One region of the Marinomonas sp. GJ51-14 genome, then DNA from elsewhere that is predicted to be linked to it. Evidence: predicted binding sites of a transcription regulator. Region 1 holds the regulator's gene; the other holds the start of a gene.

Region 1 (5,137 bases):
ACGACTGACAACCAATAGATTGTCTGTCATATCTGGTAATGTGTTATGCCTACGTAAGTAGCGAAAAACAATGTCTATGGTAATGTTGGGACGGATAGTGATGGTGTCCGTGTTCATCAAGCCGCCGGCAGAATCTTCTGAGTAGCTTAATAGTGCTTCTACTCGCATCCTGTCCTGCGTGGTCATTGACGCAAGTACTTCTTTTACAATCGTTTCTGGAAGGTGTTGAAGTAAATCGGCGAGGTCATCACTCTCAAAATTTTCAGAGACAGCAATAAGTCGCTCAGTATCCATGCTTTTCATGAAATGAGCGCCAATATCTTCACTTAGATACTGTAGGACTTCGCCTTCGTTTTTTGTGTCTATTAGCTCCCAGAGAAGTTTTCGCTCTTTTGGTGGGGAGGACTCTAATAGTCTAGCAACATCTTGTGCGGGTAAGGCTCCGTTAAGTAAATAACGGATCTGCATTGTGGTACCGGATTCGAGTGATTCGGTGACCGTTTGAAGGTGGGCTAAAGTCGTTTTTTTCTGACATGTAGGTTTTACTCGTCTTCACCAAAACGATTATTAATTAGCTCAATAATAGCTTTAATAGCTTCCTCTTCATCTTCTCCATTTGTTTTTACTAATATTTCCGTGCCTTTACCAGCAGCCAGCATCATCATTGCCATGATGCTTTTTCCATCTACATTACGGCCTTCTTTTTCAATGGTGATATCGCAAGAGAAGCGAGTGGTCGTTTCTACAAGTTTCCCGGCGGCACGGGCATGCAAGCCTAATTTATTGATGATTGTAACAGACACTTCTTGCATGTATTTGTCCTATATTAATGACTCAAATATATTAAATAGATCTTCATTAGTTTGAGCAGTTCGTAATTTATCTAGTGCCTGAGGGGATTGGGCAAGTTCAGCAATCTGGGCAAGCGTTGCTAAATGTTCATCACATTCATGGGGGGGAACAATTAATGCAAAAATGAGATCAACAGCTCTTTTGTCAATTGAATCAAAATCAATAGGATTTTGTAGTGACATAACCACAATTGCAGTATGGTTTGCTGATTCTAGGCGGCAGTGTGGAATGGCTATACCATTACCAATGCCTGTGCTGCCAAGTTTTTCTCGTCCTAATAGTGCATCATATACGGCTTCATTATCGCAATGGAGGCGATTTGATGCTACTTCAGACAAGCTTTCTAGAACGCGTTTTTTACTAACAATATCTTGCTTTGCTAAAACTAGCTCAGCTTTTAATAATGATTTTAATGACATATTAAAATGGTATCCGTTTAGATCAATCGCTTACGTTCATTGGAAGGAGGGATGTTCATCGCCTCACGATATTTGGCAACAGTTCGTCGTGCAACCTGTATGCCTTGGTCAGCCAATATAGTGGCTAGCTTATTATCACTTAATGGTTTTTTCGCAGGCTCATCAGCAACAAGCTTTTTAATCATAGCTCGTATTGCGGTAGAAGAACATTCTCCTCCAGATGCTGTATTAACATGGCTTGAGAAGAAATATTTAAGTTCAAAAATACCTTTAGGGGTGTGCATATATTTCTGTGTTGTCACCCTGGATATTGTCGATTCATGCATGCCAACTTCTTCGGCAACATCATGAAGGACCATAGGTTTCATTGCTTCTTCACCTAATTCGAAGAAATCAATTTGTCTGCTAACAATGCAACTGGCTACTTTTAATAATGTCTCATTTCTGCTTTGTAAACTCTTCATAAACCATTTGGCTTCTTGAAGAGACGTTTTAATATAGCTTACATCTTCAGTTGTTGCGGCTGATGTTGTGGCCATTGCAGAATAGGTTTCGTTAATTTTAATCGGTGGGAGTGCGTCATTATTTAGTTCCACCTGCCAAGTCCCATTGCGTTTTTTCACCGATACGTCTGGGATAACATAATCTGTATCGTCTACATCAATGACTGAACCCGGACGCGGATTAAGTTGCTGGATTAAATCAACAACTTCTTTTAGTGCTTCATCTTTGAGTTTTGTTTTGCGGCTTAGTTGGACAAAGTCGCGGTTACCCAGTAAAGGTAAATAATGGTCAATAAGGTTGTGAGTGCTTTTATAAAGCGGATGATTTTGAAATGCTTCTAGTTGCACTAATAGGGAGTCACGTAAATCAATCGAGCAAACACCAACAGGGTCAAAACGTTGTAATCGATGCTGCACGGCAACCACTTCTTCTATATCTAAGTCTTCTAGCTCAACGCCAAGTGATTCCCAAATTTCATCTGTTGATATACTGAGATAGCCATCGGGTTGAACACATTCAATAATGGCATAGGCGATTTCAATGTCTCTATCAGACATATGAGTTAGGTTTAATTGCCAGATTAAATGATCTTGGATGCTTTCTGCTGGAGCATTACGGCTTTCAAAATCACTATCACCCTCATAACTATTGTTATCACTTACTGCAGCTGAACTTTGATACGTGTCATCCCAGTTACTATCGATGGATAATTCTTCCGGAATGTTTTCCGTCCATTCAGACTCTACGCGAGCTTCTTCACTGGTACTTGCATCAAGGACAGTGTCAGTGCTTTTAGATTCAATGCTGGCTGGTATTTCATTATGAAGTTGTTCGTCATCATCTAGTTCAAGAAGAGGGTTTGATTCAAGGAATTCATGTATTTCTTGTTTTAAATCTAACGTAGAAAGCTGCAGCAAGCGGATGGCTTGTTGCAGTTGTGGTGTCATGGTCAGCTGTTGACCGAGTTTTAATTGTAAAGACTGCTTCATAGAGCAACTCTTCTTGTTTGAGTGAATTGGAACAAGTTATGCATACTACTCCCTTTCTATAGTAATGATAAGGGGTTACAAGCGGAAGTCGTCACCTAAATAGACCTTTTTGACTTGTTCATTATTGATGACCGTATCCGCATCTCCTGACGCAATGATATAGCCGTTACCAACAATGTAGGCCTTATCACAGATATCGAGTGTCTCCCGGACGTTATGATCGGTAATTAAGACACCGATGCCACTTTCTTGAAGGTGTTTGATTATCAGTTTGATATCACCTACAGAAATTGGGTCTACACCGGCGAAAGGCTCATCCAGTAATATAAATTTGGGGTTCATTGCAACAGCTCTTGCAATTTCAACTCTTCGACGCTCACCACCAGACAGTGCCATACCTAGGTTTTTCCGAATGTGAGTAATGTGAAATTCTTCTAAAAGGTCTTCCAGCCTAGAATGTTGTTCAGCTGTTGTTAATTTTTTACGAGTTTCTAATATGGCTAAAATGTTATCTTCGACAGACATTTTGCGAAAGATAGAGGCTTCTTGAGGTAAGTAGCCAATACCTTTTTGGGCTCGAGTGTGCATGGCGTTATTAGTAATATCATTACCATCAATAAATATGCCGCCAGCATCGTTGGCGACCATGCCAACTATCATATAAAAACAGGTCGTTTTGCCTGCGCCATTAGGGCCAAGTAAGCCAACAGCTTGTCCTGATTCAACAGATATGGAAACGTCTTTTACGACCTGTCTCTTTTTATAGCTCTTTGCTAGGTTTCTTGCTTCTAGTAAGGCCATCTATTTTGTTGCCTTAGGTGCTTGAGGTTGTAGTGTCATAGATACACGTCCTGTGTCTTTTTTCTCAGCATTAAACGTACCATCATCTATCATATAAAGAATGTAGTCGGCTGCAATAGAGTTTTGCATGCGACTTAAATAGCCGTTACCCATGATTTCAAGTTTGGATTCGCTAGTTGAATAATGGATTTCATCACCTTTACTGATAACTATGTTGCCGCTCCAGTCTACCTGTTGGCTGAATTTTGCAGGTGAACCGCTTGCTTCTAGGCTGGTGAATTTGCGAGAGCTTTGATCTGTTGAGACTCTTAGATATTGAGCTTCGATCTCAATAGAGCCTTGTTTAATGAATACATTGCCTTTATAAATCGCTTCGCCTGTATTTTGGTCGAATGAAGCTTCATCAGCTTGAATTTCTAATGGTTTATTCGTGTCATCAGGAAGTGCGTAAGCATATTGGCCGATTAAAGCTGAGGTAAGCAAAGCGCTAAAGTTAATAAGCTGTTTCATATTTTCCTCGTACAGATCCTGTCATGATGACTTCTTCTGAATTTATAAAAGTGGTAATTGTATCAGCAGAGGTTTCTCCTTGAGTAGAGAAAAGCTTGGCATTTCCACTGCTTGTTAGTGATTGTTTTTTATCTAGGTAGTGAACGCTATCTGCACTGAGAGAGATATCTTCAGATGTCAGGTACTTTTTTGTCGCGTTAGCATTTTCTGTTAATAGGATATCATTACTTCCGTCTTCAATAACCCCTTTATCTGCTCTTGCACTCCAACTGCCGGACTTTGAATTGCGTTTTGTGTCAGGTTTTTCTAATAAAGTCTTCGATTCGTTGATGTAGTGAAGAGTCTGATCCGCATTGGTTTCTTCTATTAAAAAGCCATCATTATCAAACCTTTTTACTGTTACCTTTGTAATGAAGTAATCCGGTGAGCTTTTTAGTGATTCTGTTTTTACCAAATTTTGTGTTGGTTTCGAACCATACCAAAACAAAAAGGCAGCCAATGCAAATACAATGACAAAAAGCGAAAATGATTTTAATGAAAATAATTTGTTAATGTTGAACATTACATTGAACTACTTGTACTAATGATGAATAAATACATGGCATAAGAGGCTAGTAGTGGTAAACCTATCCATTTGGGTATGCTATTGTTTTTACTTTTCTTAAATAAATAGATAGCTAAAGCCAACGCTACAGTTAGTCCTAGTACCCATGGATAATCCCTGCTAAGGATATTTGCGTCAACTAGACCTGGAGCAATTAAAGCTGGCAAAGGCAATACCGTAGCGAGGTTGAAGATGTTAGAGCCTAAAATATTACCAATTGCAATATCGTGGTGACCTTTTCTCACGCTGCTTACTGATGCTGCCAACTCAGGAAGGCTGGTGCCAATAGCGACAATTGTTAGGCCAATAACCAGCTCACTAACGCCAAGGTTGGTTGCAATGCCAATTGCCCCCCAAACTAATAATTTAGAACTGCCTATTAGTACTACAAGGCCAATAAGGGCCATGATTAAAGACTTTATGATAGATGTTCCATCATCTTCAGGTAACTCTTCTTC
Region 2 (5,137 bases), 1.9 Mb from region 1:
AAACGTTATGGCGAAATCAGCCAGCGTTTATCTGAATTGAGCAGTCAATTCGGTGAAAATGTATTGGATGCAACCCAATCGTGGAGCAAGTTGATCACCGATGAAAGCGAATTAGCTGGCTTACCAGAATCGGCGCTTGCGCAAGCGAAGCAAATGGCTGAAGCAAAAGAAAAAGATGGCTGGCTATTTACTTTAGATTTCCCGTCTTACATGCCTGTTATGAGTTATGCGGATAATGCTGAACTACGAGAAGAAATGTATCGTGCCTTTGCCACACGCGCATCAGATCAAGGTGGTGATATCAAATTTAATAACGCTCCATTAATTGATGAAATCTTATCTTTACGTCATGAAATGGCGCATATCTTAGGATTTGAAAACTTCGCGGAATTGTCTGTTGCCACCAAAATGGCAGACAACGGACAGCAGGTTATCGACTTTCTCGAAAACCTAGCAGAAAAATCAAAAAGCTCCGCAAAACAAGATCTTGCGCAACTTATCGAGTTTGCAAAAGAAGAGAGCGGTGTGGAAACACTGAACGCTTGGGACATGACCTATTACGCAGAAAAATTACGCCAACATAAGTACAGCATTTCACAAGAAGAGCTTCGCCCTTACTTTCCAATGAACAAGGTTTTGTCTGGATTGTTTCACGTGGCACAAACATTATTTGGCGTAGATATTCGTGAAGAAAAAGAATTTGATAGTTATAACAATGAGTTAAAGCTTTTTACTATCAGTAAGGATGGCGAAGACGTTTCGCGTTTCTACCTAGATCCTTATGCACGTGAAGCAAAACGTGGTGGCGCCTGGATGGATTCTTGTCGTACGCGTCGTCGTTTGAGTGATGACCGTTTGCAGCTTCCTATCGCGTATTTGGTGTGTAACTTCACACCACCGATTGGCGATAAGCCAGCTTTGCTGACACACGATGAAGTCACAACTTTATTCCATGAGTTTGGTCACGGTTTGCATCACATGCTGACCCAAGTTGATGTTGCGTCTGTATCAGGTATTAATGGCGTAGCGTGGGATGCTGTTGAACTGCCAAGTCAGTTCATGGAAAACTGGTGCTACGAACCAGAAGCCTTGGCCTACATTGCCGGTCATTATGAAACCAATGAGCCATTACCGAAAGATTTATTAGATAAAATGCTGGCTGCAAAAAACTTCCAGTCAGGCATGCAAATGACTCGTCAATTAGAGTTCTCTCTATTCGACTTCCGTTTGCACATGGAATATCAACTAGACATTTCTGTTCAATCTGTTATTGAAGATGTTCGCAACAAGGTTGCTGTTATTACACCACCGTCGTTTAACCGTTTCCAAAATAGCTTTTCGCATATTTTTGCTGGTGGTTATGCTGCAGGTTATTACAGCTACAAATGGGCTGAAGTCTTGTCTGCCGATGCCTTTTCAAAATTTGAAGAAGATGGCATTTTCAATTCAGATACGGGCGCGCACTTCCGTGATACCATATTGGCCAACGGTGGTTCTCGTCCTGCAGCTGAGTTGTTTGCTGAATTCCGTGGTCGTGAACCAAGCACTGATGCGCTCTTAAGACACAGCGGTATTGCTGCTTAAACATTAATCGATTTGAAAATTGATGTCACAATAAAGCAGTGTCTTGTCTCATGACTTCTAAGTAGATGGTTGAGATGAACACTGCTTTTTTATGTGCTTTTTAAAGGTAGTAAGGTTATGACAGTAAAACGCTTTATCGCCGGTGCCGTGTGCCCGCGTTGTAGTGAAATGGATAAAATCCGTGCATGGCGTGATGATGAGGTTGAAAAGCAATATCGTGAATGTATTTCCTGTGGCTACACTGATGAGCAATCTACGGTAATACAGGCTCAGCCTACTGAGATTCCAACGCGTGTGAATACACCACACAGCAGTGCTCCAGAAGCAGAAGAAGTGGTGATTAACTTTATTCCAAATCCAGGAATGACAAAGCACTGATTACAGAGTTTTGTGACTTCCTATATGGTGAAGGTTTAACAGGACAATGACGTTTATTTGTCGTTATCTGCGTAGCCACTGCCTATTGCACTGAATGGCATATCAAGTCCTAGTTCAGGTACTTGTAAACCGACCCAAGTTGGGAAGGTGTTGCTGTTTGGCCCAGGGAAAATAGTGTATTCATTTGCCCAAGGGTAACGTGCAACCACTGCGGTAATTTTTGGAATCAAAGCTTCGGCTTTCTCACCGGTTATCGATAATATTTTCTCCGGCTTAGAGCCAAACCAATAGCGGTCTGGCGTGCTTGTTTTGTATTCATATAAAGCAGGTAAGCCACGCTTTACACGCCAGCCAGTTACTTCATATACCGTATATTCAGACGCCCCTTTTTCTTTTGTTGCGACCCACGAGTGGACGGCAAACCAACCACGCCAACTAAAAGCGTCGGCTGCATAGAACTCAATAACGGCTTCAGAGACTTCTTTTGGATTTGGAGCGATGCCTGCTGGTTCACGGCTTGCAGTTCGCCAGTCATCGTTAGAACAAGCATTTAATAACAATGCAGTAACTAGAATTCCCAAGTACTTTTTCATTTGCTTGTCCTAAATAAAATGTTCATATCAATTATTAATACCATAATTGCTGATTAAAAAAGGGGCAGAATTTAGGAAGGTGTGTATATTCTATACGAGTCGTCTATTTATTTCGGCTTAATCCAAAAAGGTGCGAACTGTCATGAATTGATCTTGATTGGCGCATTATTCTAAATAGCTCATTTTTATATCTTCATTTATTCGCTCGGAATTGTCCAATTCTAATAATCTTAGGTGAGTCATTTTTATGGCATGAAACCTGCTTTTCATAATTTACAAAAAAGAAACATTAATTTCATGAATCGAGGCAATTACTTATGAGTCAAGTTCCTAATGCTGAAAACGATTCTCTTGCTCCTATTGGAGAAGAGCAAAAGACCTGGAAATGGTTTGAGATCTTTAATATTTGGGCTAATGATATTCAGAGTTTGTTTGGCTACACATTAGTGGCTTCTTTGTTTATTGCTTATGGTGTAACAGGCTGGACGGCGTTTGCAGGTTTGATCGCGGCGGGTCTGTTAGTGATGTTTTTAGTTAATATTTCAGGTAAAGCTGGCGTAGATTATGGCATCCCTTATCCTGTATTAGCTCGTGCCAGCATGGGCACACAAGGCGCAAAGTTACCCGCTATGCTACGAGCAATTGTTGCAGTGTTTTGGTTTGGTGTTCAGACGTATTTCGCTTCAACAGCGCTTAATCTTTTGATCGTAACCATTACAGGTGCTACGGGCGGAGAGAGTTATTTAGGCATGACTATTATTGGCTGGTGCTCATTCTTAATTGTTTGGGCTCTACAAATGGTTCTTTTCTCACGCGGTATGGATTGGGTTGGAAAGTTCTTAAATCTAGCAGGCCCATTTGTTTATGCTGTCATGATTGGGTTGTTGATTGTGCTTTGGAATAAAGCGGATGGTCAGTTATTAAGTGCAGCGAACAGTATTTTTCGTCACGAAGACGCAACCTTTAGTTCTGAGCTAAAAGGTTTTATCGCTATTGTCGGTACTATGGTAGCTTATTTTTCTGCTGTAATGATCAACTTTAGTGACTTCTCTCGTTATGTTAAAGACCACAAATCTATGACTTTTGGTAACTTATTAGGTTTGCCTTTGAACATGATTATCTTTTCTGCTCTTGCCTTACTTATTACCGCTGGTGCTGCTGTTGTGTATGGAGAACAATTGACAAATCCAACTGCTATCGTTGAAAAAGCAGACAGCGCTTTATTAAGCGTTATTGCTGCGGTCACTTTTTTTGCTGCAACGGTAGGTATTAATTTGGTGGCGAACTTTATTCCAGCCGTGAATGGTATCGTCAACTTAGCTCCAAAAAGCATGACTTTCCAAAAAGCCGGATTTATTACATCGGGTTTTGCTTTGATCATAGGTGCTTTATGGACTAGCTTCATTAGCCAAGTAGGTATTGGTGCGTTTGTGAATACTTTAGGAGCGACGCTTGCACCTCTTTACGGCATCATGATTGTCGATTACTACATTATTCGTAAGCAAAAACTACAGTTATCTGATCTGTATGATGAGAGTGAAAAAAGTGCGTATTTCTATTCTAAAGGTTGGAATAATGTTGCTGTAATTGCATTCATCATTGGTGCTGTTTTTTCTGTATCGACAGTGTGGGTAGACGCTTTAGCAGTATTATCAGGTTATGCATGGCTACTTGGAGCTTTACTTGGTGCCATTGTTTACCGTGCTTTAAGCAAATAAATTTGGTAGTTTAAATAAAAACGCCACATCACTTATGGAGTGATGTGGCGTTTTACATTTTTTCATTCAATGAAAAATTTATTTCATTTCAGTAATGAATTTTTCTTTTGATGCTCGAACTTTTTTTAGATCTTTCAGCCAATCACCTTCTTCTGCGCGGTAGCCTAGAGGCAACAAGATAACAGAGCGTAACCCACGTTCTGTCAGACCAAGAATTTCATCTACTTTTGCAGGATCAAAACCTTCCATTGGCGTACTGTCTACGCCTTCTTCTGCCGCTGCAATTAGGGCTGTTCCAAGGCCAATATAAGCTTGACGTGCTGCGTGTTGAAAGTTTACTTCCGCATCACGTGGAGGATAAGCGCCTAAGATCATTTGGCGGTAGTTTTCCCAACCTTCATTTTTGAATCCACGTTCGTCATTCACAAGGTCAAACATTTCGTTGATACGATCTTCTGTATAGTTGTCCCATGCAGCAAAAACTAAAAGGTGTGAGCCGTCTGTAATTTGAGCCTGATTCCAAGCGTGAGGAACGATTTTTTCGCGCAATTCTTTATTAGTTACTACAATCACTTCGTATGGTTGTAGGCCACTAGAGGTTGCGGTCAAGCGAGTAGCTTCCAAGATACGGTCTACTTTTTCTTGTTCAACCGCTTTGCTTGGATCCATTTTTTTCGTTGCATAGCGCCAGTTTAATTTGTCTATCAAATTCGACATTTCGAGTTTCCTTAAAAGAGTTTTGTATGACTCTTATATGGTTTATTTGAACGATAATTCAAGGGGGGCGAATCAATTACTCTATTATGACAATCAATCAGATCTGGAAGTTATGCTTTAAGGGTTGTGGTCCAAATAATCGCTCAG

The links. Region 1 encodes sigma-54, which starts transcription at its own class of promoters, with help from an activator protein. Its sites were predicted from a motif close to TGGCACNNNNNTTGCTNT; they were not measured.
Region 2: AC0L3Y_RS04715 (NCS1 family nucleobase:cation symporter-1) is a predicted target of sigma-54. The motif match lies at 2,804-2,821, and genes of this name have one in related genera.

Annotation. Positions count from the first base shown of each region.
Region 1 covers NZ_CM147879.1:2,810,715-2,815,851, forward strand. The annotation lists gene mgtE (magnesium transporter) at 1-468, opposite strand, end outside; gene AC0L3Y_RS13370 (HPr family phosphocarrier protein) at 543-812, opposite strand; gene ptsN (PTS IIA-like nitrogen regulatory protein PtsN) at 822-1,271, opposite strand; gene AC0L3Y_RS13380 (RNA polymerase factor sigma-54) at 1,289-2,764, opposite strand; gene lptB (LPS export ABC transporter ATP-binding protein) at 2,840-3,565, opposite strand; gene lptA (lipopolysaccharide transport periplasmic protein LptA) at 3,566-4,075, opposite strand; gene lptC (LPS export ABC transporter periplasmic protein LptC) at 4,059-4,637, opposite strand; gene AC0L3Y_RS13400 (calcium/sodium antiporter) at 4,637-5,137, opposite strand, start outside.
Region 2 covers NZ_CM147879.1:953,880-959,016, reverse strand. The annotation lists gene prlC (oligopeptidase A) at 1-1,584, shown strand, start outside; gene AC0L3Y_RS04725 (YheV family putative zinc ribbon protein) at 1,702-1,962, shown strand; gene AC0L3Y_RS04720 (DUF3750 domain-containing protein) at 2,016-2,555, opposite strand; gene AC0L3Y_RS04715 (NCS1 family nucleobase:cation symporter-1) at 2,873-4,273, shown strand; gene AC0L3Y_RS04710 (NAD(P)H-dependent oxidoreductase) at 4,352-4,990, opposite strand; gene AC0L3Y_RS04705 (putative bifunctional diguanylate cyclase/phosphodiesterase) at 5,108-5,137, opposite strand, start outside.